4 regions of the Pseudoalteromonas sp. 13-15 genome follow, and region 4 is predicted to be linked to each of the others. Evidence: predicted binding sites of a transcription regulator. Region 4 holds the regulator's gene; each other region holds the start of a gene.
What was found. Region 4 encodes sigma-54, which starts transcription at its own class of promoters, with help from an activator protein. Its sites were predicted from a motif close to GTTGGCACGNNNNTNGNNT; they were not measured.

Region 1: ATS72_RS17790 (amidase family protein) is a predicted target of sigma-54. The motif match lies at 4,311-4,329, and genes of this name have one in related genera.
Region 2: glnA (glutamate--ammonia ligase) is a predicted target of sigma-54. The motif match lies at 3,726-3,744, and genes of this name have one in related genera.
Region 3: ATS72_RS04590 (EF-hand domain-containing protein) is a predicted target of sigma-54. The motif match lies at 2,430-2,448, and genes of this name have one in related genera.

What each region holds. Positions count from the first base shown of each region.
Region 1 covers NZ_CP019163.1:500,167-507,796, reverse strand. The annotation lists gene ATS72_RS17815 (catalase) at 1-1,302, shown strand, start outside; gene ATS72_RS17810 (ankyrin repeat domain-containing protein) at 1,366-1,860, shown strand; gene ATS72_RS17805 (alpha/beta hydrolase family protein) at 1,980-2,849, shown strand; gene ATS72_RS17800 (TetR/AcrR family transcriptional regulator) at 3,021-3,674, shown strand; gene ATS72_RS17795 (putative 4-hydroxy-4-methyl-2-oxoglutarate aldolase) at 3,678-4,160, shown strand; gene ATS72_RS17790 (amidase family protein) at 4,501-5,709, shown strand; gene ATS72_RS17785 (gamma-glutamyltransferase family protein) at 5,706-7,271, shown strand; gene ATS72_RS17780 (sulfite exporter TauE/SafE family protein) at 7,283-7,630, shown strand, end outside.
Region 2 covers NZ_CP019162.1:2,263,845-2,271,474, reverse strand. The annotation lists gene ntrC (nitrogen regulation protein NR(I)) at 1-459, opposite strand, end outside; gene glnL (nitrogen regulation protein NR(II)) at 474-1,544, opposite strand; gene ATS72_RS10500 (DUF4124 domain-containing protein) at 1,628-2,149, opposite strand; gene glnA (glutamate--ammonia ligase) at 2,264-3,670, opposite strand; gene typA (translational GTPase TypA) at 4,177-5,997, shown strand; gene ATS72_RS10485 (CBM9 family sugar-binding protein) at 6,291-7,019, opposite strand; gene ATS72_RS10480 (BLUF domain-containing protein) at 7,092-7,517, opposite strand; gene ATS72_RS10475 (MBL fold metallo-hydrolase) at 7,606-7,630, opposite strand, start outside.
Region 3 covers NZ_CP019162.1:993,845-1,001,474, forward strand. The annotation lists gene ATS72_RS04575 (YciK family oxidoreductase) at 1-190, shown strand, start outside; gene rluB (23S rRNA pseudouridine(2605) synthase RluB) at 263-1,132, opposite strand; gene scpB (SMC-Scp complex subunit ScpB) at 1,129-1,719, opposite strand; gene ATS72_RS04590 (EF-hand domain-containing protein) at 1,868-2,389, opposite strand; gene ATS72_RS04595 (hypothetical protein) at 2,609-3,040, opposite strand; gene xthA (exodeoxyribonuclease III) at 3,281-4,087, shown strand; gene ATS72_RS04605 (energy-coupling factor ABC transporter permease) at 4,093-4,740, shown strand; gene rlmA (23S rRNA (guanine(745)-N(1))-methyltransferase) at 4,737-5,534, shown strand; gene yfbV (terminus macrodomain insulation protein YfbV) at 5,551-5,997, opposite strand; gene ATS72_RS04620 (acetate kinase) at 6,280-7,494, shown strand; gene pta (phosphate acetyltransferase) at 7,496-7,630, shown strand, end outside.
Region 4 covers NZ_CP019162.1:3,014,262-3,021,891, reverse strand. The annotation lists gene kdsC (3-deoxy-manno-octulosonate-8-phosphatase KdsC) at 1-398, shown strand, start outside; gene lptC (LPS export ABC transporter periplasmic protein LptC) at 395-949, shown strand; gene lptA (lipopolysaccharide transport periplasmic protein LptA) at 939-1,475, shown strand; gene lptB (LPS export ABC transporter ATP-binding protein) at 1,472-2,197, shown strand; gene ATS72_RS13970 (RNA polymerase factor sigma-54) at 2,267-3,766, shown strand; gene hpf (ribosome hibernation promoting factor) at 3,793-4,080, shown strand; gene ptsN (PTS IIA-like nitrogen regulatory protein PtsN) at 4,085-4,537, shown strand; gene rapZ (RNase adapter RapZ) at 4,557-5,402, shown strand; gene ATS72_RS13950 (HPr family phosphocarrier protein) at 5,446-5,718, shown strand; gene mgtE (magnesium transporter) at 5,827-7,185, shown strand; gene ATS72_RS13940 (YgiQ family radical SAM protein) at 7,254-7,630, opposite strand, start outside.

The DNA.
Region 1 (7,630 bases), on a different replicon from region 4:
GTGCATGCGCGAGGAACTGGCGCACACGGCGTGTTTGTAGCCTCAAAAGAACTAGACGATTTAACAATTGCGGCGCCATTTGCAGAAGCAGGTAAAGAAACAGACGTATTTGTTCGTTTTTCATCAGTAATTCACTCAAAAGGTAGCCCTGAAACGCTGCGTGATCCTCGTGGTTTTGCTACAAAATTTTACACAGACCAAGGTAATTGGGATTTAGTAGGTAACAACTTACCTGTGTTCTTTATCCGTGACGCGATTAAATTCCCAGATATGGTTCACTCGTTAAAGCCATCTCCGGTAGATAACATTCAAGATCCTAACCGCTTATTTGAGTTTTTCTCGTACGAGCCGGGCTCTACTCACATGTTAACGTGGGTATACAGCGACTACGGTACACCAGCAAGCTTACGTAAAATGGATGGTTGGGGCGTACATGCATATAAAATGATTAACAAATCAGGCGATGTTAAATACGTTAAGTTTCATTGGGTAAGCCAACAAGGTATCGACAACCTAGATGCTAAAGAAGTAGCCGAAGTACAAGGAAAAGATTTTCAACACTTAACACGCGACCTGTACACCGAAATTGGTAAAGGCAACTTCCCTAAGTGGGACCTATACATTAAAACACTTGACCCATCGCAGTTAGATGACTTTGATTACAACCCATTAGATGCAACAAAAATGTGGTTAGACGTTAAAGAAACAAAAGTGGGTACAATGACCTTAAACCGTATGCCAACTAACTTCTTTCAATCTACAGAACAAGTTGCAATGGCACCGGCAAATGTAATCCCGGGTATTGAGCCATCTGAAGACAGACTATTACAAGGGCGTATGTTTTCATACTCAGATACACAAATGTACCGCTTAGGTGCTAACCACCAACAATTACCAATTAACCGCGCAAAAGTTGATGTGGTTAACTACAACCAAGACGGCGCAATGAATTACGGTAATACAACAAGTAATGTGAACTACCAACCAAGTCACGAAAACGTTGCAGAAAACCCAATTGCACGCAGAAGTAACACTGAACTTAAAGGCTTTGTACAACAAGCCGCGATTAAAAAGCAGCAAAACTTCGCACAAGCTGGCGTACTTTACCGTGGCTTTAGTAAGCAAGAGCGCACTAACTTAGTTAACAACTTAGCTGGCGATTTAGGCAAAGTAAAAGACAGCAAAGTTATGCACAAAATGCTTAGCCACTTCTACAAAGCCGACAGCGAGTACGGTACACGTTTAACTAAAGCCGTAAATGGCGATATTAAAATGGTTAAGCAACTAGCCGCTAAACTTTAATAATTTACCCAACCTAGAGGAAGGACCGACTCTCCCTTCCTCTTTTTTTAAAAGGTAAACCGTATGCGTAAATTCCTTATTATATTTACTTTAGTAATGAGCTTTTCAAGCCTTGGTAATGAACAACAAAATACTGTGAATGAGCCAACAACCGCAAAAGCACAATACGACAGCTTACTTGCATATTACTTTGCTGCCGCACGCACCGACGACACAGCCGTAATAACGCAATTTGTTGATGCTGGCATTCCTATTAATAGTTACAACAACAAAGGTTACACCGCGCTAATGATTGCCACTTATCACGGTAATAAAAGCACGGTTAAAACGCTTTTACAGTTAGGCGCTAATGCCTGCCTTGAAGATAAGCGTGGTAATACGGCCTTAATGGCCGCTATATTTAGAGGCGAATTTAGTATAGCTAAAACACTTGTCAGCCTTGATTGCGATAACGCCCATCAAAACAAAGCTGGCCAAACAGCAGAGCAATTTGCACAAACTTTTGGTCAACAAAAAGTACTCGACTTATTAGCTCAGGTGAATAGTGACGCAAAATAGCTTGTTTTTGATTTTTTGCCATTAGGACATGAACACGGGAAAAATAGTATTATTGCCTTTACTGGTCTAACCAGTTACTCTTTTCAACTGTGTACTTTATATGGAAAATAATAACTCTAATGGCCACACCACACTTTGATCACATCACTATTACCTGTAATAACAGACAAACATTAAGCGCGCATGTATTTAAACCAGAAGGCACCATAAAAGGCGCAGTAATGATTGCACCTGCAACGGGGATTAAACAGCAATTTTATGCAAACTTTGCTACTTACTTGCAGCAAAATGGATTTGCCGTTATTACGTTTGACAACAGCGGGATAGGCCAATCACTTAATGGCAGCATTAAAAATAGTAAAGCGAATTTGCAATCGTGGGGCGAGCAGGATATGCCCGCAGTGCTAGAACAACTTCAAAAAACATTTCCGAATACCCACTACCATTTGATAGGTCACAGTGCCGGCGGGCAGCTAGTAGGTTTAATGCACAATGCCACTCAACTCAGCTCACTGTTTAACTTTGCGTGTTCGTCGGGCAAGTTAACCAATATGCGCTTGGCGTATCAGGTTAAAGCACACTTTTTTATGAATGGGGTTATTCCGGTGAGTAATGCACTATTTGGCCATACTAAATCACAATGGTTTGGTATGGGCGAGCCTTTACCTATAGGCGTAGCTCAACAGTGGCAAAAATGGTGTAACGCACAAGGGTATGTTAAATCAGCATTTGGCAATACAGTATTTCAACATTTTTATAATGAACTAGTCATGCCTTCGCTTTGGATTAATGCCAGCGATGATGATATAGCAAATAACGATAATGTTGCTGATATGCTTTCTGTTTTTCCAAAACTTAACGCACAAACGCTACATTTAACGCCCAGTGAATATAACCTGAAAGATATTGGCCATATGAAGTTTTTTAGTAAAAGGTCTGCCGCTTTATGGCCTTTAGCACTAGACTGGCTAAACAAACATAGTATTTAACACCATGGTGTGTTTAGCTCCCTATACGCTAAACACACACCTGCTAACTCCATCTAACCTCTGCACACCTAAGCATATTTACGTGCTGTTAAATTTAAAGCCACTTTAGTAATTGACCTTTCGGTCAGTAAAGCTACAATCAATCAACACGTTAAACACGCACAATCAATAATGACCACACAAATAAAACCAAATAAAAAAGAAGTCACTCGGGAAAAAAACCAACTGCTCATATTAAATGCCGCCGAGCAATTATTTTCTCTTAATGGGTATGACGGCGCAAGCATGAGCATGGTTGCAAAAGAGGCTAGCGTTCCAAAAGCTAACATACTGTATTACTTTAAAAGCAAAGATGGCCTTTACGAAGCGGTAATAGACAGAATAATAGCAAATTGGAACTTAGGCCTTGATAACGTCACCGCTGAAGACGACCCCGCAGCAGTGCTTTATAACTACATAAAAAGTAAAGTAATACTTGCCGTGAACCAACCTCTTCAATCTCGTTTATTTGCCAATGAAATTTTGCGTGGCGCCCCCTATTTACAAAACTACTTTAGAACAAATACACGGCCTTGGGTTAAACAAAAAATTGATGTGTTTCAATCCTGGATGGACGCAAAAAAAATAGACCAAGTGGATCCCCATCACCTTTTATTTACTATTTGGTCAACAACACAATACTACGCAGACTTTCAAGCAGAAGTACTGCTAGTTATGAATAAATTAGAATATGACGAAACCGACGTGGCACAAATAACACAATCAATTGCCCACATAATTTTAAAAGGTATTGGCTTAAAAATACCCGCCCCAAACGAGGCCTAACACATGGAAAACTTTACAACCCCTGACCTATTCGACGATCACCGCAGCTCGGTTCAAGTAGCAGATAGTGGATTGCGCCACTTTGGTAAAAAAACCACCTTTAGTGGCCAAGCAGTAACGGTAACCTGCCCAGAAGACAACTCGTTTGCCGCCGATGTTCTTCATCAAGATGGTAAAGGGAAAGTGTTAGTAATTGATGGGTTTGCTAGCAAACGTTTTGCTTTTATTGGCGACATTATGGCCGAACGCGCGCTACAAAATGGCTGGGAAGGTGTTGTAATAAATGGTTGTTGCCGCGATATAGAAATACTTGCAACAATGGATTTACCTGTAATGGCGATTGGTTCAACCCCTCGTAGCACACTTAAGCGCGGTTTTGGCGATCAAGACCAAGTTATTAATATGCTAAATACCGCAATAGCACCAAACGATTGGCTATATGGCGACGTTAATGGCCTAATAATTAGTAAAGCCCCCCTTATTTAATAAATTAGTGTAAATAATAACAACCAGTTTGGTGCAACAATGCACCAAGTTGGTTTGTTTTGCGGTTAAAAGCACCCACTTTAAAACTTCAAAATTATAAATCCCCCTCTGTAACGCCCAAAAACCTGACCAATCGGACAGGAATTTACTTTTGGCATTTGTTTTGCTTGTATTAAGTTCGCTAAAACCGAAACCACCGATGCAAAGTACAATTAGTGCTCAGTTAATATAAATAAGATATTACGTAGAGAGCCGAAAAAAATAACAACACTATTCTCTTTTACTCAATTTAAAGTTAGTAAATAACCATTTGGTCAGTTTTATGTAGATGGGTTACAAAATGAACACGCAATTAAAAACTAAAAACACAGGTATATTTTGTGACCATGGACCCAGTAATTGGCAATCAAGTCAAACGGGCACACTAAGCAATAAGCGCCTAGCCGTAAAAGATGTATTTGCAGTTAAAGGCGAGCGCAACAGCGCAGGTAACCCTAGCTGGTTTAAAGCAGCAAAACCTGCCCAGCAAACAGCAAGTAGCGTTAACAATTTAATGGATGCAGGTTGTATTTTTAAAGGTTTTACCCATACCGATGAGCTTGCTTACAGCTTAGAGGGAAATAACATTCACTATGGCGCAGCACAAAACCCAAAATTAAAAGGGCATGTATGCGGTGGTTCTAGTATGGGATCAGCCGCCGCGGTAGCCGGCAATTTAGCTGACATAGGCTTGGGCACCGATACTGGCGGCTCTATTAGAATACCCGCAAGTTACTGCGGCTTATTTGGTATTAGGCCAAGCCATAACGTGATTGAAAAAGACGGCCTAATTCCGCTAGCTCCCCCTTTTGATACCATTGGCTGGCTTACCCAAAGTGCAGAACTATTAGAAAAAGTAGGCGACGCATTGTTACCAAGCCAAGCTATTAATAGTGTAAATACCTTAGTTATTTGTGAGCCCTTATTTGAGCTAGTCAGCCCAGCTTTACAAGCACCACTTAAACAATTGCTTAAAAAAACCAAACCTTATTTTAAACACCATAAAAATTTTGAACTACCTAACATCAGCTTATTAAGCGAACTCGCTGATAGTTTTAGAATATTGCAAGGACGTGCTATTGCTAAAGTGCACAAAGATTGGCTTCAGTTGCCGGAGCACCCTCCCCAGTTTGCTCCGGCAATCGCGGCCCGTTTTAAAATGGCATTGGCACTAACCGCCCAAGAAGAAAAAGAAGCACTTAACGTTCAAACCCAATGGCAAACATTAATTGCTAAAAACCTAAATTCAACTAGCTGCTTATTTTTGCCAACAACCCCAACAACCGCACCTAAATTGGGCGCCGACACAAGCGCCTTACGCATGCAAATAATTACGCTATCAGCTATTGCGGGCTTGAGCCGCTCGGCGCAAGTTCACTTACCATTGGCTAATCTAGAAAATGGTCATCCATATGGGTTTTCACTCATGATGAGCCACAATAACGATAAAAGCTTACTTGCCTGCGCAACACAACTAGCTGCATATTTTAAACAGGAAGCTCTCACATGAACGCACACAACATTGCCTTTACGGCCCCGCACTTTTCAGCGACCGAGGCAGGCACCTCAATACTAAAACAAGGCGGCACAGCTACCGAGGCTATGGTTGCAGCAGCCGCTGCTATTAGCGTGGTTTACCCACATATGAACTCAATTGGTGGCGATAGTTTTTGGCTTATTGACAACCCAAACCAAAGCACACCCACCGCTATTGATGCATGCGGGCGTGCACCAAACGACATCAGCGCCTACAGCAATGAGCAACACATACCAGAGCGAGGTGGTTTAAGCGCATTAACTCAAGCGGCTACACTTCGTGGCTGGCAAAAAGCCCTTGAATTAGATGAGCACGCAGTCCTTTCGCTAAGTACTATTTTAGCCCCTGCTATCAAACTTGCCCACGAAGGGTTTACTGTTACCAAAAGCTTGCAAGCAGGCTGCGAAAAACTCGCGACGGTTACCAATACAAATGATGCATTTAAAGCACTATACATCCCAAATGGCAAACCGTTACAAGCAGGCCAACATTTTAAAAACCCAAAACTTGCCGATACCTTTGAGCATTTAGCTAAACATGGCTTAAATGCATTTTATGAAGGCGAACTTGCCGACTCGTTTGCAGCCGATTTAGCCAAAGCTGGCAGTATTATTACCCCAAATGATATTGCCAACACGCAAGCCGATGTAGTAAGCCCGCTAAATGCTAATTTGTCGGGTATTAATTGCTACAACTTACCTGCACCTACTCAAGGCGTACATTCGCTACAAATAATTGGTACCGTTAATAAGCTAAAACACACCGCTAAAACCGAAGCCGATTGGACCCACTTAATTGTAGAAGCCACCAAGCAAAGCTTTACGCACCGCCCAACGCTTTGGGCCGACCCTAAAGCGCTTGGCGATGATTATAAAAACGCATTAACTGATGAGCGCTTAAGCGAGCTTGCCAACAATATTGATATGAATACCGCCCAAAAATGGCCGTTTGATGCCCAGCCCGGCGATACCGTCTGGATGGCAGCACGCGATAAAAACGGCCAACTAGTGAGCTTTATTCAAAGTATTTACTGGGAATTTGGTAGCGGCATACTCATGAGCGAAGGCGGGTTTGTATGGAATAACCGCGGGCTAAGCTTTAGCTTAAACACTAAAGATACCAATGTACTAGCGCCAAATAAACGCCCAGCACATACCCTTAACCCGGCTATGGCTAAGTTTGACGATGGCAGACGCCTTGCCTACGGCACTATGGGTGGTGAAGGCCAACCACAAACTCAAGCCGCTGTATTTGCCGGATACGCGTGGCGAAATAAGTCAATTAACCAAGCGGTAAGCGATCCGCGCTGGTTACTGGGCCGCACATGGGGCAACACCAGCACAAATTTAAAAATAGAACACAGCCTCGCTGCCCAAATAGACAATGAATTAAATAAACGTGACCACGACTGGGTAAGTGTCGAGGACAACAACGAAATGATGGGTCACGCGGGTGCTATTTTAGATACACCTACAACCCTTGAAGCTGCAACGGATCCTCGCTCTGATGGCCGTGCAACTGTTTCATCAACGTAGTAGGAACACACATGACAGAAATAATGAATCAATGGCCAATTATTGCGGCCTTAATAGCAACCGGTATTTTTGCCGGAATTTTAGCAGGACTTTTTGGTGTAGGCGGCGGTATTGTTATCGTACCTGTGCTGTATTTTTTACTACAAGGTTTTGGCGTAAGCCCTGAGTCGGCCATGATGATAGCCACCGCGACATCGCTTGCCACCATAGTGCCTACGTCTATTTCGTCTATTCGCTCGCACCATGCAAAGGGCAACATTGACCTTGCTTTAATTAAATACTGGGCGCCGTTTATTTTAGTAATGGCCGTTGTAGGCAGCTACTTAGCGCACTCTATACGCGGTAATGCACTGGTACTT
Region 2 (7,630 bases), 750 kb from region 4:
TTTACCTATTGCTCTAAAGACCTCTTGCATAGCGGGTGCTTCACCAATGATGTGAGCACTTTTAGGAGGCGCTTGCTTACGTTTGGTTTTTTTTGTGGAATTTGCTCTAAATGCGCTTTCAACAAGTGCAACGGCTTCATTTAAATCGAATGGTTTAGCTAAGTACTCAAATGCCCCTTTTTGAAAGGCGTTCACTGCTGAATCTAGGTCTGAGTGCGCAGTCATTATTATTACTGGCAAGCCAGGGTTTTGTTCTGCGATGAGTTCAAGTAGGGCCATGCCATCCATACCGGGCATTTTCACATCCGATACTAAAACAGTTGGTTGACTAAACTTCAATGCATTAAGTACATCTTGCGCGTTGGCAAAGCTTTCTACATTAAAACCAGAGCGTTCAAGTGCTTTTTCAAGTACAAAACGAATTGATGCATCATCATCTACAAGCCAAACTGTTTTCATGGCAACTCCAAACATTAATCTGCAAAGGGCAGATAGATATTAAATTCAGTATGTCCAGGCCAGCTATCACATTCAATATAGCCATCGTGCTGATCAATGAGCGTCTGTGCAATCGAGAGTCCAAGCCCTGAGCCACCTTCTTTGTTGGTGATCATAGGGTAGAACAAGGTTTCACGTATGCTGTGATCTATGCCTGGTCCGTTATCAGATATTTGGATCAACAAGGCTTTTTTAGGTGCCTTACCTGGACGACGGTGTTGATGATTAATACGCGTTTTTATTTTTATCTCACCACCCTCAGTAAGCGCCTGCTGAGCATTACGAACAATATTTAAAACCACTTGTTGTATTTTACTCTGATCAATAAACACATTAGGGATACTAGGATCGTAATCTTTTTTCAATTCGATATTTGAACAATTATCGAGTGTGCTTAACTTCACTACCGACTCTAACGCTTGGTGTATATTAACGTAAGATTTCTGTGGCAGTTGATTAGGCCCTAAAAGTCTATCTACTAGTTCACGTAATCTGTCTGCTTGCTCAATGATGAGCTCAGCGCATTGATTTCTTTCTTGCTGATCAACCTCATATTGCAATAATTGCGCCGCTCCGCGAATTCCACCTAAAGGATTTTTAATTTCGTGTGCCAAGCCTCTTATTAAGTTACGTGCTGCTTGGTATTGATGCATTTGATTTGAAGCTTGATCGTGCTTTATTTCATCGTCCGTTTGACGACATTCTAATAAAATATACGCAGTACCTTTAAAGTTAATTCGCCTTGAATTAACACTTACTTTGGCATGGCGAGAATCGCTAAAGACTACGTCAGCTCTGTGTTGTTGGCAATCAACGCCATCAATTAATGAAAACTGCGCGATGCGTTTTAAGTCAATTGAATGGTAATTAAAAAGGGTATCAAAGGGCTGTTCGAGTAAGCGTTTAGTGGCAAGCCCAAGTAACTCACTGGTACTGGTATTGGCATAAAAAACGGTAAAATTTTTATCGAGAAGCATAACTGCCGTTGTTTGATTTTGCCATATGGCATCAAGCAGTTCGGGGCTAAAATTTTTGTTATTAATCATGTTTGCACCATTTTAGTGCGCAGGTGTTTACAGGCCAGGTTTTATCTTAAATGAGCTGCTGCGCCTAAGTATTAAGTTTCGCTTTAATTGCTATGGATTTTGCCTTTTCTGCGCATATTAAATATACGTGGCTCGCTCACAGCGATAATTTGGTTTTTCTCGTTAAACAGTCTTAGTTGAAGCATATGTTCACCGGCTTCAACATCAGCAATTGCAAATACTGAGTTATTTATTGCAGGGCCGTTTGCTTCTCCATTAACAAGCAATTGAATGGTATAGCCTGCTTTAAAGCTCGGCATTACGCGGCTGGTGACGTATATTGTGCCGGTATTTTCATGAATGGTTTGATTGTGCTCAGGTGACGTAATGGCAATACCAAACCCTGTTTTTTTAGTATGGGATTGGCTGCTGAGAGTCGCTATATCTTTAGCGGGCATAGTTAAGCTTTGGCTAGAGAGTTTTACCTCTGTAGCACCTTTACGCGGTGTATCTGAAAACACTAAAACGCCGTTTTGATCTTTCCAAGCGTAAATCCTTTTTTCACCCGCATAACCATAATTACTTAATCCTAAAGTAATCATTAGCAATAAAATCTTACTATTCACACTGCTACCCTGCAATTTTTATGATTGCTTAACTTTAGTGGAGTTTGATTTAATTTACCATTAAAAAAGCCCGCTAAGCGGGCTTGAGAACACACATTCTTTTACAGTGTCACATTAACAGCTGTAGTACATTTCGAACTCAACTGGGTGAGTTGTCATGTTAAGTTTTTCAACTTCTTGACCTTTAAGTGCAATGTAAGCATCGATTAGGTCGTCAGTGAAAACACCACCTTGAGTTAAGAACTCGCGGTCAGCACTTAATGCATCTAGTGCTTCACCAAGTGAAGATGCAACTTGTGGAATTTCTGCTGCTTCTTCTGCTGGTAAGTCGTATAAATCTTTATCCATTGCATCGCCAGGGTGGATCTTGTTTTTGATACCGTCAAGGCCAGCCATAAGCATTGCTGAGAAAGCAAGGTATGGGTTAGCTGTTGGATCTGGGAAGCGTACTTCGATACGACGACCTTTCGCAGATGGTACCACTGGAATACGGATTGAAGCAGAACGGTTACGTGCAGAGTATGCAAGCATTACAGGTGCTTCAAAGCCTGGTACTAAACGTTTGTAAGAGTTAGTTGATGCGTTAGCAAATGCGTTAATAGCTTTAGCATGCTTGATAATACCGCCAATGTAATAAAGCGCTTCTTCAGAAAGACCGCCGTATTTATCGCCAGCAAACAAGTTAACACCGTCTTTAGCTAAAGACTGGTGACAGTGCATACCAGAACCGTTATCACCAACAATTGGCTTAGGCATGAATGTAGCTGTTTTTCCGTATAAATGAGCCATGTTATGAATAACATATTTCATTTCTTGGATTTCATCTGCTTTTAAAACCATACTGTTAAAACGCGTAGCGATTTCGTTTTGGCCTGCTGTTGCTACTTCGTGGTGATGTGCTTCTACTACTTGACCTAGTTCTTCAAGTACTAAACAGGTAGCTGAACGCCAATCTTGTGAAGAATCAACAGGTGAACAAGGGAAGTAACCGCCTTTAACACCTGGACGGTGACCAGTGTTACCGCCTTCATAATCTTTATCTGAGTTCCATGCTGCTTCTACAGCGTCAACTTTGTACATTGAACCAGACATGTCTGATTTGTATTTAACATCGTCAAAAAGGAAGAACTCTGGCTCTGGGCCAAATAATACAGTATCAGCGATACCTGTAGAGCGCATGTAATCTTCAGCACGTTTTGCAACAGAACGTGGATCACGCTCGTAGCCTTGAAGTGTAGAAGGCTCTACAACGTCACAACGTACGATTAATGTTGTTTCTTCAGTGAAAGGGTCAAGTTTTACTGATTCAGCAACAGGCATTAAAACCATATCTGATTCGTTTATGCCTTTCCAACCAGCAATTGAAGAACCGTCGAACATTTTACCGTCTTCGAAAAAATCTTCATCAACTTGGTGATGAGGAATAGATACATGTTGCTCTTTACCCTTTGTATCAGTAAAGCGTAAATCAATGAACTTAACGTCATTTTCTTTAATAAAATCTAAAACCGATTGTGACATGTGTCCTCCAACTATTGGGTTTTATTATTGCTGCATAATTGCTTTGGGATTTATTAAGCTGATTTTGTGCCATTTTTATAACTCTATGTTTATAGGTTAAAAAAACTTAGTTGCTACAATGTGGGGCATAAAATAGCACCACTATGGTGCAGTTAAATTCCACTTTGGTGCAGGCTATGTGCACTACAATTTGTTGTTAATTTAATCGCTCGAAATCAGCATAACCTAAATGTAAAAGAGTGCCAAAAATATCGTGTAAATAGTGTAAACTGCATTTTTGAAAAAATAATGACAATTTATTTCATATAATTGTCATATATAAAACAGATACTTAGTAAAAGTATTGAGAAAGTTTTGAAAATTGTATTGGATAAACTTTCATCCATGTCATTAATGAGGGATAATATGCGCCCTTTTAAATCCTATGCTTGGACATCTCGTGAAAACGCAGATGAGTGCGTAGATCTTGCAGGATCATTGAGAATTTAATTTCTCTGAGTAAATATATGAGCATCGAACAGTTAAGAAATATAGCGATTATCGCGCACGTTGACCACGGTAAAACAACTCTGGTTGACAAACTACTTGAGCAATCAGGTACATTAGAAACACGCGGCGGTAACGAAGAGCGCGTGATGGACTCAAACGACATTGAGAAAGAACGTGGTATTACCATTTTAGCTAAAAACACAGCTATCTCTTGGAATGATTACCATATCAATATCGTAGATACCCCGGGACACGCCGATTTCGGTGGTGAAGTTGAACGCGTACTTTCGATGGCTGACTCAGTATTATTACTTGTTGATGCTCAAGAAGGTCCAATGCCACAAACGCGTTTCGTAACGCAAAAGGCATTCGCGCAAGGCTTAAAGCCAATCGTCGTTATCAATAAAATTGATAAACCAGGTGCACGCCCGGATTGGGTTATGGATCAAATCTTTGATTTATTCGATAACCTTGGTGCAACTGATGAACAGTTAGACTTTAAAGTAATCTACGCATCAGCTATCAACGGCTGGGCGACATTAGATTTAGACGAGCCATCAGACAACATGGAACCTATGTTCAAGATGATCGTTGACGAAGTATCACCACCGGATGCAGATCCTGAAGGTGACTTCCAAATGCAAATCTCTCAGCTTGATTATAACTCGTACAAAGGTGTAATCGGTATTGGTCGTATTAAACGTGGTTCTGTTGCGACTAACCAACAAGTTACAGTTATTGGCGCTGACGGCACGACTCGTAACGGTAAAATTGGTTCAGTACAAAGCTACTTAGGCCTTGAGCGTATCGACACTGATAAAGCTTATGCTGGTAACATCGTTACTGTAACAGGTTTAGGCGAGCTTAAGATTTCAGATACGATTTGTTGTCCTAACAACGTTGAAGCATTACCACCACTAAGTGTTGATGAGCCAACAGTAACAATGACGTTCTCTGTAAACAACTCACCGTTCTGTGGTAAAGAAGGTAAGTTTGTAACATCACGTAATATTCGTGAACGTTTAGACAAAGAATTAGTACACAACGTTGCACTTCGTGTTGCAGATACTGACAACCCAGATAGCTTCCGCGTATCAGGTCGTGGTGAATTACACCTAGGTATCTTAATCGAGAACATGCGTCGTGAAGGTTACGAGCTTGCTGTATCTCGTCCAGAAGTAATCTTACGTACTGTTGATGGCGTGTTAGAAGAACCGTATGAAACACTAACTATTGACTGTGAAGAAGAGCACCAAGGTTCTATCATGGAGCAAATTGGTCTTCGTAAGGGTGAACTTACTGACATGGCACCAGATGGTAAAGGCCGTATGCGTATGGACTTTATGATCCCAAGCCGTGGCTTAATCGGTTTCCAAACTGAGTTCATGACACTTACTTCGGGTTCTGGTTTACTTTACCATACGTTCGATCACTACGGTCCGCACAAAGGTGGCGAGCTAGGTGTTCGTAAGAACGGCGTAATGATTGCAAACGCAACAGGTAAAGCACTTACTAACGCATTATTTAACTTACAAGAGCGCGGCCGTTTATTCATCGGTCACGGTGTTGAAGTTTATGAAGGTATGGTTATCGGTATTCATAGCCGTGATAACGACCTTACAGTTAACGCGCTTAAAGGTAAGCAACTTACTAACGTTCGTGCATCTGGTACAGATGAAGCACAAACATTGACACCACATCTGAACTATTCACTTGAGCAAGCGCTTGAGTTTATTGCTGATGATGAGTTAGTAGAAGTTACACCTGAGAACATTCGTATTCGTAAGCGTCATTTAACTGAAAATGAGCGTAAACGTGCGGGTCGTGCTCCTAAGTAATAATCTATTAATTTAGAAAAATGATTTCAAAAGCCGCTGTATTGCAAAATACAGCGGCTTTTTTGTTTTTAAAGCAAGAGAAGCTTTCAGTTTTTAGTTATCAATATTGAGCTCTAAAAGCGCAGCACCTCTTGTCCTCTTTGTGAAAAATTCACTTAAAAATTTTTGTAGAAAGAAAAGATAACGAGAAGTAAAAGAGCAAGCGCTAAAACAACTGATAGTTCAAAGCCTCTATTTTGTTGGTTGGTTTTTTTGTTGTGTTTCGCTGCGCCCAACCTATACGCTAACTTACATCACTTTTTTGGTAGTAAGGTGATTTTGCCAAATACATCTGCGTCTATAAATCCTCGGTTTCTGTCACCGTTAACTGGCTGTACTTCGTGTGACCCCATAAAGTGCTCGCGTGTTTCACTGCCATCGTTATCGCAATACGCGAGCATAAAGCCAATAACTTGTTTTTCTGTTAATTTAAGCGGTGTATTTTTTGCGCCTTGTTGATAATCATTCGGGTAGAGTTTTATCGCAACTTCCCAAGTAATGTTATAGGGTGCAGTGGTATTGCGTTTCCAGTTGCTAACTAAGTGGTCTGTATACAAGTGTGCTTTTTTATCAGGGCCGTAATCGGCAGCTTGGTTATCAAGGCCAATATGGTACGCTAAAGCGGTGTGGTTAAATTGGTGAATCCCGCCCGATGCATCGCTATCTATAAATATTTCAAGGGCATCGTCATCCCAATATTTATAGGTAGGGTCTGGGTGTGTGTCTATTAAAACATCATCTACAATATCGGCTTGTAGGTATAAGAATTTTTCATCCCATAATAAGCGATAGCGGCCTTTAAAATCGGCATCGTTTGAAGGCAATGTACCATCCATTAAATGTGGCATATCGTGCCAAGCAGCCTTATCCCATGCGCTTTCAGATACGCCGTCAATATTAATAGGGGTTGACGTATATTTAACGTCAGCAGCCATTATTTGGCTGCTGATCACTAAGCTCGTGGCTAACAGTACTTTTTTCATTAATTGTTCCATTAATTAAAGTTGGCTTAGCTTGGCTTAAGTTAACAATAAAAACAATAATACATGCGTATTTTAACTAATAGCACCTGTAATGCTGCCTTTTAACGCTAGCATTAATAAGTGAGCACTTTCGCCAGACATTTTAAATGGATTAAAATCAACAGAGCCTGAAAATTTCAGATTCAGTGATTGGGTTACTCTAGATTGTGGAACATAACCCATAGACCACTTTTCAAATTCTCTTTCTGGAATTTGGGTATAGTTAAGCATAATTACATTGTGGTGACGTTTGTCGTTTAATATTTGTTGATAGGTATTATTTACTGCGGTTCTGGAGCCTTCAAGGCACTGTAAAAAGTATTCGTTACTAAAGCAAAGCATGCCGGTAACATGTGTTTTTACATTATAGGTACGAGCACTTTGTAAAATATTTTCTATATCTTTTGGCCCAAAGCCGTCTGAAATTTTGCTTGCGTAAATGAGTCGTACTAGAAACATAATAACCCCACATTGCTTAGTTAATTAAAGATAGTTCAGCTAGAGGGTTATTACGAATTATGTTGATGTATTTCAGCTGGTGGGCAATTTAAAATTTAATACTTTCACCTTCA
Region 3 (7,630 bases), 1.3 Mb from region 4:
AACCAACATTCGCGTAAACTGTATTAATCCAGGTGCTACACGCACATCTATGCGCGCATCGGCATACCCTGGCGAAGATAGAGATAAGTTGGCAACACCTGAAAGCATTATGCCGACCTATTTATATTTAATGAGTGATGATTCAATTGCAGTCAATGGCGAGTCATTAGACGCACAAATAAAAAAGTAACAGCTGTTTACTTTTATTAACCTCAATAAAAAAGCCGCAAATAATGCGGCTTTTATACAAAACGTCAAAATATCACTTACGCTTAGTCGACTTAACACGTTGGTTGTGCTTTTTAACCGCTTTACGAATTTGATTAATTTTAGCGCGTTTATCTTTGCGTTTTTCAGGCATAACTGAAAGTTTAGTTTGCGTTTCACGACCTAACTTAACCGTTTTACGCAAGTAGTTAACGGTTTCTAAGTCGTATTCAACCCAACCACCTTGTGGCACACGCTTATCTAGCTCTAGCTTACCGTAACGAATACGGATAAGACGCGACACTTCAACGTCTTGAGATTGCCATAAACGACGAACTTCGCGGTTGCGCCCTTCGTTTAATGTCACATTAAACCAGCGGTTAATTCCTTCACCACCTAGCGGTTTTATATTTGTGAATTTTGCTGGACCATCTTCAAGCTCAACACCACGCATCAGGTTTTTAAGTGTCTCGTTTGTTACTTCACCAAACACACGCGAAGAATATTCACGCTCTACTTCATAACTTGGGTGCATTAAACGATTGGCTAATTCACCATCGTTGGTAAACAACATTAAGCCTGACGTATTCACATCCAGTCGGCCTACAGCTATCCAACGATCGCCATCAATACGAGGAAGTCTGTCAAATACAGTACGACGACCTTCTGGGTCTTTACGTGTACTCAACTCTCCCTCGGGTTTGTTGTACATAATTACACGGCAAATTCTGTCAGCTTTTTCTTCAATTTTTACGGTATGACCGTCAACACGAATTAAATCGGTTTCTTCAACGCGGTCACCGAGTTTAGCTACTTTGCCATTAACACTAACACGGTTAGCGTCAATGTATTTTTCCATTTCACGACGCGAGCCTACACCAGCTCTGGCTAGGACTTTTTGTAACTTTTCACCTTGTATATTCATTCGGATGGTTCTCTCACAGAAGGATCACTTAATAACTGGTTTATTTTACTTTCTTGTTGCGCAGGTAACGCAGGTAAGTTTTCTAAACCCGTTAATGAAAAATAATCTAAAAATTGTTTAGTAGTGGCGTATAAAGCGGGCTTACCCGGTACTTCTTTGTGCCCTACCACTTTCACCCACTCTCTTTCGAGTAAGGTTTTAATTATATTCGAACCCGTTGTTACACCTCTTACTTGCTCTATTTCACCACGCGTAATGGGTTGACGATAAGCAATAAGTGATAATGTTTCCAATAAAGCACGTGAGTATTTAGGAGCTCGTTCTTGCCATAGGTTACTCAACCAAGGGCTCAAACTACTACACGCCTGAAATCGATAACCACTACCAACTTCAACAAGGCGAATACCACGGGTTTGAAAGTGTGTTTGTATTGTTTCTATAGCATCGTTTACACGTGACATAGAAATTGCAATATCCACTAAAACAGTGTCTTTAATATGGCGTTTACTTATGGGTTTGTCTGCAACAAAAATCGCAGCCTCAATGATTTCAACCAACTGCTCATCACTAATTCGCCGCCCAGCCATATACACTCTTAATAAATAAAAATACACAGCCATCTATTATGACAGAACAACCACTAACTAGGAAAATATATCTGGCAATTATCTAAAATTAGCCATAAAAAAAGCCAGTTAAAATAACTGGCTTTGATTTTTATGTTCTGAATTTTAATTAGCTGTGTTTAATTGACTCTAACGCTTCGTCTTCAGCTACAGATTTACCATATTTATTTATGTAGCCCATAAACTCATTTTTACTAATTCGCTTGTCTTCGTTTTTGTCCATATAACCAAAGTGATTTGAAATATCGTCGTCATTGCCTTCAACAACTGATATGTAACCATTACTATCGTTATCTAAACTGGCAAAACTACTTTCAATTTTGTCAAATTTTGCAATTTCAGCTTTAAAGGCTGATTCACTTACATCACTATCGGTTGCAACCTTGCCAGTGTTTAACTGCATGTAAGCATTAAATTCTTTACGACTAATTTCTTCATCCATATTGGTGTCGATATTTGAAAAGTGACCCCAAATATTATCGTCGTCAGCTTCAACTTTTGAAATAAAACCATCACTGTCGTTGTCTAGGCTTGCAAAGTCGCTGTCTATTTTATCAAGACCTTGATTAGATGCGCAGGCTGCTAAACTTAATGTTGCTAGAATAGTTGTTGCTAATGTTAACTTTTTCATAAGACGTGTCCTTCGTTGTTAATAAATGTCACAACAACTAATACAAGTCTGGTGCCAAAATAAAATAAATATAAATTTCAGTATTTTACAGAAATCCTGTGTATTATTTATTCTATTTTCAATACGTTAGCCTTGAAACCTTTTCAACCAACCTTGTAAATTTTGCAAAAAAAAAGCCCAGCTTTAAAAGCTGGGCTCTCATTAATTTTGTTGTGCTAATTAAATTGCAGCGTTTTGATAACGCTTAACAAAGTCAGTAACTTTCTGACCGTTACATTTAAGCGAGTTTAAGTTACCGATTTTTTGGCGTACTGGCGCTAAACCTTGCTTTAATGCAGTCATACATAATTGAGTTTCTTGTTGAGCATCTTTAGCAAACACTTCTACTTTGTTTTCAGTTATGTTGTTTGTTGAATCTTTCTTTGCAATATCACGAATATCTTGGCCGTTACACATGATGCTTTGTGAGAAGCGTGATAAGTATACATTGTGCTTAGCTGCTAATTTACGTGCCGCAGAAAAACCTTCGTTTGCGCTTAATACACACAGCTTAGACTCAATTGAGCTGTCTTGGCTGAAGTAAGTGTTACTTTGAGCTGAAACAGAAGAAGATGCTAATAATGTTGCCGCTAAAAATAATTGTGCTTTCATGAGAGATCCTATGTGAACGAGTTTGCCAATGAATTTGCGCGCATTATATAGCCAATTTTAAGCAGATCAATTGAATTTTTTATTTATTTTATAAATTAATACAACATTAACAATGTTTAAACTTTCACCAGCATTTGATCAACATTTGCGCAGCTATTTTGTCATTTCAGACATGTTATGTAAGCTAAATTACTGATACAATTTGCTATCAAAATGAGAACAAATTTAAAGGTAAATCGAATGAAAGTGATTTCTTTCAATATCAATGGTCTGCGTGCTCGTCTTCACCAATTACAAGCTGTTATTGATAAACATCAACCAGACGTAATTGGCTTGCAAGAGATTAAAGTTCATGATGAAGCGTTTCCATTAGACGATGTTCAAAAAATGGGGTACCACGTCTACTTTCACGGTCAAAAAGCACATTACGGCGTAGCTATGTTATGCAAAAAAGAGCCAAAATCGGTCTTAAAAGGGTTTGCTACCGACACAGAAGAGTCGCAAAAACGCATGATCAGTGTCACTATTGAACAAGATAACGGCCGCGACATTACCGTTATGAATGGTTATTTCCCGCAAGGCGATAACATCAATCACGAAACTAAATTCCCCTATAAACGTCAATTTTATAAAGATTTGATGACACATCTAGATACAAACCTCACTCCCGATCAGGATGTAGTTGTTATGGGCGACATAAATATATCACCTACAGATTTAGACATAGGTATTGGTGAGGTCAACGCTAAACGCTGGCTAAAAACAGGTAAGTGCTCTTTCCAGCCAGAGGAGCGTCAATGGCTATCAACACTTTTAGATTGGGGATTTAAAGATACCTTCAGAGAACTCTATCCTGATGTTAACGATCAATACTCATGGTTTGATTACCGCTCTAAAGGCTTTTTAGATAATCGCGGCCTGCGAATTGATGTTGTACTTGCAACTCAATCACTTGCTGAGCGTTGTATTGAGTCAGGAATTGATTATGAGCTGCGCGCAATTGAAAAACCATCAGATCATGCGCCAATTTGGTCAACGTTCAAGTAGCTATAATGTTAAACACTGAAATACAAGGGCTGATGTGGGTCCTTGTACTTGCTATTGCGATTTTTAGTTTTGACAAAAACACCTATAAATCGCTTTATAAAACATCTGCTAGGCAAACAGGTGTATTAGCCTGTGCGCTTGTATTTGCACTACTGTGGCGTATTAAAGCCGGTATTTTAACTGGCCTTGACCTGCACATACTTGGTATTACTGCAGCCACCTTAATATTAGGCTGGCGGCTAACCATTTTGAGTAGCCTACTGGCAAGTGCCTTGTTGTTTTCATTTGAGCAGGTTAGTTTTAACCTTTTACCTGTACAGATACTTATTGGCGCTTTTATTCCCATATTATTGAGTTATTTAAGTTTTGTTGTGTGCTATCACTATTTACCTAAGCATTTTTTTGTTTATATATTTGTTTGTGCCTTCATAACAGCTGGGTTTATAGCGTGCATAAAGATATCTTTAGGTGCCCTCTTTTACTTCTCTTTAGGTGAGTATAATTGGCAAGAACTTGCCGACAATTACGTTTATTTAAGTGCTATAATTTGGTTTCCAGAAGCCATGTTGAACGGAATGGCCATCACCATTTTAATTACATACCGTCCCCACTGGGTTAAAACTTTTTACGACAAGGATTACCTAGACTCATGAGTCTTGAATATCAATGCCCTTTATGTAGCAAATCGCTAGCAAAAACTCAAAATACACTGCGTTGTGAAAGCAACCACAGTTTTGATTTTGCCAAAGAAGGCTACGTTAACTTACTGCCTGTTCAAAACAAAAACTCTAAACAACCTGGTGACTCGCTTGAAATGGTACAAGCAAGGCGCACATTTTTAGAGCAAGGTTTTTATGCATTCTTACAACAAGCACTTAGCGATATAACAAGTACTATAAAAGGTAATAATATTATTGATTTAGGGTGCGGTGAAGGGTTTTACACCCACGCTATTGCTAATAATACTCAGGCGCAAGTTTATGGTGTAGATATTTCAAAGTCAGCTATAAAATACGCCGCTAAACGTTACCCCAACTGCAGCTTTAGCGTTGCCTCAATCAGTCAAGCCCCTTTTAAAGAAGGGTTTGCTGATATTCTTATAAGTGTATTTGCACCTTTATTTACTAAAGAGCTTGATAGACTCGCTAAACCTAATGCTACGCTTGTCGTGGCCAGCCCAGGGCCATGGCATTTAAAAGAGTTAAAAGCTTATATTTACCAATCAGTAAGCGAGCATACGAAAGTAGATGTGCCTGAAGGTTTTACAGAAACTCACCAAGATTTAATCACTCAACAGGTAACACTGAGTATTAACGATGTTAGAAACCTGATAATGATGACACCGTTTGCGTGGAAATTTAGACCTGAGCACTGGGAAACACTAGAAGAGAAAGGTGAACACCATGTCACCTTGTCGTTTTATATAACGCAATTTCAAAAAGCGTGATTGTTGAAAGCGTTTATTAAAACTGTTCTTTAGTGAACGCTTTATCCATTTTTTCAAACATATCTTTAAGTAAAGTTGCAAGCTCCAAATACCGGGGCTTTTTTTCACTTAACTTAGCTTGATAACCATTAGCAACCATTTTTGTATGCAGCTCTTTGTACCAACTTAGCATGGCTGGGTCTAATGGGGTTTGTGCTCGTTTACCCAACCACAATAAACCTTGTAGAGGTAAAGATAAAAAAAACAATGCACTGGCAATCGCTTGTGGTAAAAAATCAGGACCAAGGTAGTTGAGTTGAAAAAATAATGTCAACATAGCAAGAATGGGCATAACAGTAATGGCAAGTTCTGTTGCTCTAATTACCCGAAACTCACTAAACAATGGAGCTAACTCTTTTCGCATTGGCCATTGTTTTGCGTACTGCCTACCAATTTGAACTTGTGACATCACACTTTTTTGCATCATGACTCCTCACAATTACTAAATTCAATATATTAATTAGCTCGTATTTTACAAAGTGTAACACAAATATAGCGGGTTTCACTTAATGTGTAAAAGTGCTTAATTTTGCTGTTAAATTGTGCAAAATACTAAACTAAATACATCAAATAGTTTAAAATATAAAACTTATTCATGGGTCTAACGACCTTGTTTATAATATCTTTAGCCTTTTAATTAAGACCTGAGTGTAACAGTAAATAATTAATGTTCACTTACTAAACTTTATTTATGGAAATTATATCTATGCCAACACCCGCTCCTAAGTCACAACATGTTTTAGTATTAAACTGTGGTAGCTCAAGTTTAAAGTTTGCCATTATTGATGCAAACACCGGCCATGAAATTATATCGGGCTTAGCAGAGCGACTAGGTGCAGCAACTCCGTCGGTAAAGTATAAATACAAAGGTGATAAAAAACTTATTGATTTAGCACCAGAGCAAGCTCACGCTGAGGCTATTAATACGCTAGTAACGTTAATAAAAGATCATAAGCTAGATGAACAGCTAATTGCTGTTGGTCATCGTGTTGTTCACGGTGGCGAGCACTTTACCAAATCAGTATTAATTAATGATCAAGTTATTGAAAGCATAACCCAGGCTGCAACACTTGCACCGCTTCATGGTCATGCCAACTTGCTGGGTATATCTTCAGCGCAAGACTCGTTTAAAGGCTTACCTCAAATTGCCGTATTCGATACGGCTTTTCACCAAACTATGGATAAGGTCGCATACCTTTATGCGCTACCTTACAATTTATATACCGAGTTTGGTGTTAGACGTTATGGCTTTCATGGTACGAGCCATTTTTATGTTGCCGGGCAAACAGCAAAACTACTTAACCAACCTATTGAAAAAAGTAATTTTATTAGTGCTCATTTGGGGAATGGCTGTTCTGTATGTGCGATTAAAAATGGTAAGAGTGTCGATACAAGTATGGGCCTTACGCCACTTGAAGGGTTAGTAATGGGTACTCGCAGTGGCGATATTGATCCAGGTTTATTTAACTTTTTAACGACACAACTTGATTATAGTGCGCAACAAATAGATGACTTACTCAATCAAAAAAGTGGTTTGTTAGGCATTAGTGAGCTTTCAAACGATTGCCGTACTATTGAAGAAGCTGCTACAGCGGGAAATCAACAAGCAGCATTAGCACTCGATATGTTTTGCTATCGTTTATCTAAGCAAATTGCATCGTACATGGTGCCTTTACAGCGTCTTGATGCGCTTATTTTCACCGGCGGTATTGGAGAAAACTCAGATATCATCCGTAAAAAAGTGATCACTCAACTTGGATTTTTAGGTATGGAATGTGACACGCAAGCAAATTTAGATGCTCGTTTTGGTCAACAAGGTGTAATTAGCACTGAGCAATCTCGTATCAAAACTGTCGTCATGCCAACGAATGAAGAATGGGTTATCGCCCTCGACTCTGCAAATATTGTTAAGGAGCTATGATATGGCACACCGTATTATGTTGATACCTATTTCTACGGGAGTTGGTTTAACATCTGTTTCTGTCGGGCTTGTGCGTGCGCTTGAGCAAAAAGCGGTAAAAGTTAATTTTTTCAAACCTATTGCTCAACCGCGCTCA
Region 4 (7,630 bases):
AAGATGGCTTTGGCATTAAAGCGCTAATTAATAGCGGCTTTGAAGTTGCGGTAATTACAGGACGCCACTCAAAAATAGTACAACAGCGTATGACAAGCCTAACAGTACAACATATATACCAAGGCCAAGAAAATAAATTACTCGCTTACGAAGAACTAAAAACAAAGCTCAATTTAAATGATGAGCAAATTGCCTACATTGGCGATGATGGCCCAGACATGCCAGTGATGGAGTTAGTCGGGTTTGCTGTTGCAGTAAATGACGCACATCCGCTAATAAAACGTTTAGCACATTATACAACACAAATGCTAGGTGGCTTTGGTGCAGTGAGAGAACTAACCGACCTACTAATGCTTGAAAATAACAAACCTTTGACCACAAAAGGGACTAGTTCATGAATACAGCGCGCATAATATTAAGCGTTTTATTCATCAGCTGTATGGTTTGGCTTTGGTACCCTTATTTCACACAAGTAAATTTACCACAACAAACCGAAGCAGACATAATTGCAAAGCCCGATTACACAGCCATAGAGCTAAAACAAACAGCGTATGACGAAAATGGGAAAATCAGCCATAAAGTAACGGCAGCGCGAATGGAGCTATATCAAGAATTAGGGTTTACCTTTTTTGATAAACCTATTTTTACGCTATACAACGACAAACAAACATGGCGAATTAACGCTAATGAAGCAACATTATACGAAGGCAGACAACTAATATTAGAAGGTAACGTTGTTGCTAGTAATTTAACTGATAACGCAATGATAGATAAAATTAATGCTGATAACATTCAGGTAGATATAAAATTACTAACGATGCAATCAGAGCAGCCTGTCATTGTTACAGGGCCCAATTTAAAAATCACCGGTAAAGGCTTAGAAGCCGATTTAAAAACCGAAGTGATAAAATTAATTAACCATACGCGAACTATTTATTATGACCAATAAACTATCAACACTCTTTATTATTCCAACATTTTTACTTGCATTAGGTACTAATGCCGCTGAAACAACAGCGCCAATTTCTGCAAATCAAATTTCGATTAGTGCGGATAAACAAGAGGGTCAACTAAAAGAAAACGTAGGTATCTTCGAAAAAAATGTTGAAATTATTCATGGCGACAGAAAAATTACCGCAGACCGCCTTGAGGTTCACAAGCGCGATGAGCTAGGCGACAACAAGCAATTGTTAATTGCCACAGGTACGCCTGCATATTTTGAAGAAAAACAAGCCGACGGCACAATAATGAGCGCCAGCGCTAATGAAGTTAGGTACGATGTTTCAACGCGTTTTTTAACATTAATTGGAGATGCAGAGATATCTCAAGCTGGGCAAAAAATGAATGCTAAAAGCATTACCTACGATATAGAACAGCAGCTTATTAGCGCCGAAAAAGATGAAAGCTCAACTGACCGTGTACACACTATCTTAGTGCCTGTGGAGCCTAAAAAAAATGACAAAGGCCAACCATGAGCACATTAAAAGCAGAGCTACTAGCCAAAAGCTACAAAGGCCGTGAAGTTGTAAAAAATGTGGGCTTAGAAGTTAAAGCTGGCAGTATTGTAGGCTTGCTTGGGCCAAACGGCGCAGGTAAAACAACAACCTTTTACATGATTGTAGGCTTAGTCCCTAGCGACAAAGGCAAAATATCTATCGATGATAACGATATTACGCTTTTACCTATGCACAGTCGTGCTAGATTAGGCATTGGCTACTTACCACAAGAGTCGTCTATATTCAGAAAATTAACAGTGTATCAAAACTTAATGTCTATTTTAGAAACTCGAAAGGAGCTCACTAAACAAGCCAGAGAAGATACATTGAATAATCTATTAGATGAATTTAGCATTCAACACATTCGCGACAGCAAAGGCATGGCATTATCGGGCGGAGAACGTCGCCGAGTGGAGATTGCACGTGCTTTAGCTGCAGATCCAAAGTTTATTTTGTTAGACGAACCTTTTGCCGGTGTTGACCCTATCTCAGTATTAGATATTAAAAAGATTATTGAACACCTGAAAAACCGTGGTATTGGCGTATTAATAACAGACCACAATGTGAGAGAAACCCTTGATGTTTGTGAAAAAGCCTACATTGTTTCTCATGGGGAACTGATTGCTTCTGGTACCCCTGAACACGTATTAAATGATAAAACTGTACGCGATGTATATTTAGGCGAGCAATTTAGGCTGTAACATTTACGCCTTATTTATAAGCATCTGCTAGTATTAATTATAACAACTTAAAAGGATTGTTAGAGATACATGAGGCAATCACTACAGCTGCGCATGGGCCAGCAACTTACAATGACACCTCAGTTGCAACAAGCTATTCGCTTGCTGCAATTAAGCACATTGGATCTTCAGCAAGAAATACAAGAAGCGCTCGACAGCAACCCATTACTTGAGGTTGAGGAGCAAGACTACGCCGATGACCTTGCGGGCAAAAATGAGCAAAAAGCAGATAACGATGAAGTTACAGTAACCGTATCTGCAGATGAAGCCCCTAGCGAGTATGAACAAGACAGTGGTGAAGCGCTTGCTAAAGATACCGTAAGTGACGACATGGCAATGGACGTTAGCTGGGATGAGTACATGAGTGCAGCCCCTGCATCATCTTCAGGACCAATGCCTGAAGATGAGTCTATATATCAGGGCGCATCAACTGAAACGCTTCACGAATACTTAATGTGGCAATTACAATTAACGCCATTTAGCCCTACAGATGAAGCCATTGCTATTGCTATTGTAGAAGCGGTGGATGATTCAGGCATACTGACACTCAGTTGCGAAGAGATTTTAGAGAGCTTTAATCAAGATAACGACGATGACGTTGAGGTTGAACTTGACGAAATAGAAGCTGTATTAAAGCGCATTCAGCTATTTGACCCAGTGGGTATTGCGGCACGTAGCTTACAAGAGTGTTTGTGTATTCAGTTAAATCAATTTGATAAAGGCACGCCTTTTATTGATGAAACAAAAATGATTTTAACCGAGCACATTGATTTGTTAGCTGCTCGTGACTACCGTACATTAATGAAAAAAACGAAGCTCAAAGAAGATGAGCTTAAAGAAGTAATGACACTTATTCATACGCTTAACCCTAAGCCTGCAGACACAATAGTACGAGAAGAGTCTGAGTATGTAATACCTGATGTGTCAGTTAAAAAAATTAAAGGCCGCTGGATTGTAGAGTTAAACCCAGACAGCATGCCAAAAATTCGTGTAAACAGCCAATATGCAGCGATGTCGCGTACAGTTAAATCAAGCGGCGACAGTCAATTTATTCGCTCACATTTACAAGAAGCTAAATGGTTTATAAAAAGCTTAGAAAGTAGAAATGATACACTTTTAAAAGTAACTAACTGTATTGTTAAACAACAACAGGGCTTTTTTGAACACGGGCCAGAAGCCATGAAACCGATGGTTTTAAATGATGTTGCCGAAATGGTAGAAATGCACGAATCAACAATTTCGCGCGTAACTACGCAAAAGTATATGCACACACCGCGTGGAATATTTGAGCTTAAATACTTTTTCTCAAGCCACGTAAGTACCGAAAATGGTGGAGAATGTTCATCTACGGCAATACGTGCACTTATTAAAAAATTAATCGCAGCAGAAAACTCAGCAAAACCATTGAGTGATAGCAAAATTGCGGATATATTGGCTGAGCAAGGAATTAAAGTAGCGAGACGTACAATCGCAAAATATCGCGAATCTCTTGCTATTCCACCGTCAAATCAGCGAAAGAGCCTGATCTAAGACGCTAAACAAAGAGGGTAATGCTTATGCAACTAAATTTAACTGGTCGTCATGTAGAACTAACTGATTCATTAAGAGACTATATAAATACCAAATTTGCGAAGCTAGAAAGGCACTCTGATCATATTAATAATGTTCATGTCATTCTTGATATAGAAAAATTAAATCAAAAAGCAGAAGCAACTATTCATGTAAGTGGTGCTGAATTATTCGCATCCACTGAACATCAAGATATGTATGCAGCTATTGATTCATTGATTGACAAGCTTGACCGTCAAGTAATTAAACACAAAGAGAAGCTTGCTCGACACTAATATGATGAAATTAAGTTCACTTATATGCGAGGACTGCAGTAAAGCTGCGGTCCTTTTTAATAGTAAAAAAAGAATTTTAGAGTTTATTAGCGAGCTGGCTCACGATAAATTACCGTATTTATCTCAACAGGATATTTTGGGCGCTTTATTAACCCGCGAAAAGCTAGGCAGCACAGGGATAGGAAGAGGTATTGCTATTCCACATGGCCGAATGAGCGGCGCACAAGAACCTTTAGCATTGGTGTTAGTAAGTGAAACACCGATTAATTTTGATGCTATAGACAACCGCCCTGTTGATATTTTTGTTGCACTCATCGTACCTGAAGGCGATAACCAACAGCATTTAAAGACGCTAGCAACGATAGCTGATAAACTAAAAAATAAAGAATTTTGTAAGCAGCTTCGCTGTGCTAAATCGGATGCTGAGTTGTATCAAATTATTGTTGACCAATCGTAACAAATTTAAAGGGTGATTAATGGAGTTGATTATCATAAGTGGCCGTTCTGGTTCTGGTAAGTCGGTTGCTTTACGCGTTGTTGAAGATCTAGGTTATTATTGCGTAGATAACATCCCAGTAAATTTATTACCTTCTTTGGTAAGAAGCGTTTCTGATAACTACGATAAAATTGCCGTTAGTATAGATGTGCGAAATTTACCAAAAGAGCAAGATGAATTTAATCACATAATCGAATACTTACCGGGTTTTACAAAACCAACGCTGTTCTACTTAGACAGTGAAGATCAAACTCTTATTAAGCGCTTTTCTGAAACTAGGCGCTTACACCCTTTATCAATAGATTCACTTCCGCTTGATTTAGCCATAAAAAAAGAAAAAGAACTTCTCGATGTGCTAATTACGCGCGCCGATTACATGATCGATACCAGTGAGCTAAGCGTTCATCAACTTGCTGAATCAATTCGCGAAAAAATATTAGGTAAAAAAGATAAGCAGCTGATTGTTACATTTGAATCATTTGGTTTTAAACATGGCATTCCTAAAGAGGCAGATTACGTATTTGATGCACGTTTTTTACCTAACCCGCACTGGGAGCCTGAACTAAAACCACTGAATGGCCTAGACCAACCAGTAAAAGATTATTTGGCTAGCCACAGCATAGTTCAAAAATTTACATGGCAAATACAAACCTTTGTACAAACATGGCTACCACACCTAGAGCGAAATAACAGAAGCTATTTAACTATTGCGATTGGCTGTACTGGCGGGCAACATCGCTCTGTATATTTAGCGCAAACAATTGGAGAAAGCTTTGCAGTTACGCATCCCAATGTAAAAATACGTCACAGAGAACAAGAAAAGTAATTTTACAAAACTAATAACCTGTTCAGCTTTGATAGAGTAATGTATGCGTATAGAAGACACTTTTTTAATACAAAATAAATTAGGACTGCATGCCAGAGCCGCGACTGTATTAGCCCAACTCGCTGTAAAATTTGATGCTTCAATCACCTTGTTTCAAGATGATAAAGAAGCTGCTGGTGACAGTGTATTAGCACTGATGCTACTTGAAAGTAGCCAAGGTAAAGAAGTTAAAGTGGTATGTGAAGGGCCTGATGCAGAGCAAGCTTTAAATGCAATTGGAGAACTTATTTCGCAACGATTTAACGAACAAGAGTAACGTTAATTTTTAACATTTAAATAAAATAACTATAATCAAAATAACTGGCTGCTAGGTCGTACTCCCCCACCCACTAGGTAACAGTTACAGTATAAATAAAGGACGCCAATGCCCGAAGCTTTTGAACAAGACTACCCACTACAACAACTAAAACAAGTGACTAAGTCACTTAATAGTGGTCAGTTTGTTCAAGTTAGGCGCATGCTCGCAAAAACAGCACCATGTGATACTGCATTATTATTAGAATCATCTCCACACAAAATTCGTCGCTTGCTATGGCAGTTAGTTGATCCTGATGTTCAAGGTGATGTGCTCGAAGAATTATCAGAAGACGTGCGCCTGGGCATTATTGCCCAAATGGAACCTGAGCACATTGCTGCTGCCACTGAAGACATGGGTCACGATGACCTAGGTGAAGTATTACGTAGTTTGCCTGACACCGTTTATCAAGACGTTGTTAGCGCCATGGACACCCAAGATAGAGAACGCGCAACACAAGCGCTATCTTATCAAGAGCGCTCTGCCGGCGCACTCATGAACACCGATACGGTAACTATTCGCCCAGATGTGACCATTGATGTCGTACTACGTTACATTCGACTTCGCGGAGAGTTACCTGAAGGCACTGACGACCTGTATGTGGTTGATAAGCATAACTGCTTTATTGGTGCTTTATCGCTGAGTACATTGCTAACTAATCCACCAGAAAAAATTGTTCGCGATTTAATGGATGAAGAATGTGAGTCAATTCCAATTTCAATGGATGAAAGTGAAGTCGCACAACTGTTTGAGCGCCATAATTGGATCTCGGCCCCAGTTGTTGATGACAACGATCAGCTACTTGGTCGTGTCACGATCGATGATATTGTTGACGTAATTCGTGAAGACGCCGAACATAGTTTACTGAGTTTGGCGGGCCTTGATGATGAAGAAGATACCTTTGCTCCTGTCTTAAAAAGCTCTAAAAAACGCTCAGTATGGTTAGGAGTTAACTTATTAACCGCGCTTGCGGCCGCCTTTGTAGCCAGTTTTTTTGAAAGCACACTCGATATTTTACCCATTTTAGCAGTGCTTAATGGCATCGTTCCTTCTATGGGCGGTGTTGCTGGTAGTCAATCACTTACACTTGTTATTCGTGGTATAGCTGTTGGTCATATAAATCAAACCAACCAACGCTTTTTAATGATGAAAGAACTCGCTATTGGAGCACTCAATGGCATTTTGTGGTCATTGTTGATAGCGGGTGTCATTGCACTTTGGCAGTGGGATTTTATGCTCGGCGGCGTACTCGCTTTTGCCATGTTTATGAACTTAGTTGTGGCAGGGGTTGCTGGTGCAAGTATTCCAATTTTACTTAAAAAAATGAATATAGACCCTGCACTTGCAGGCAGTGTAGTGCTAACAACAGTGACAGATATTGTGGGTATTTTTGCCTTTTTAGGCACCGCCACTTGGCTGTTAATATAAATTTAAAAGCTGTTATAAAAAACGCGCAGTTAATTTATAGCTGCGCGTTTTTATTGTCTCGGTAATAACTATCTGGCTTTTTGCCTATTTCCACCCACTTTAGGTTTTGTATTAGCCTTTTTAAATTGGCTAAATCCCGTATGACGTGTAAGCGCTGGGCGAGCCCCTTTACGGCCTTTATTAACGGTTTTACCCGCTTTTTCATCGCGGCCTTCTTCTGGCACTAAACAGTTTGGCCCTTTGCCAATTAGGTTAGCTTTACCCATTTTGCGAAGTGCTTCACGTATCATTGGCCAGCCCGATGCATCATGGTAGCGCAAAATAGCTTTGTGTAATCTGCGCTGGCGTGCTCCTTTTGGCACTGGCACTACTTCACTATTATTCTTGATATTACGCAGTGAGTTCATCTCTGTATGGTAAATAGTGGTCGCATTGGCCATTGGGG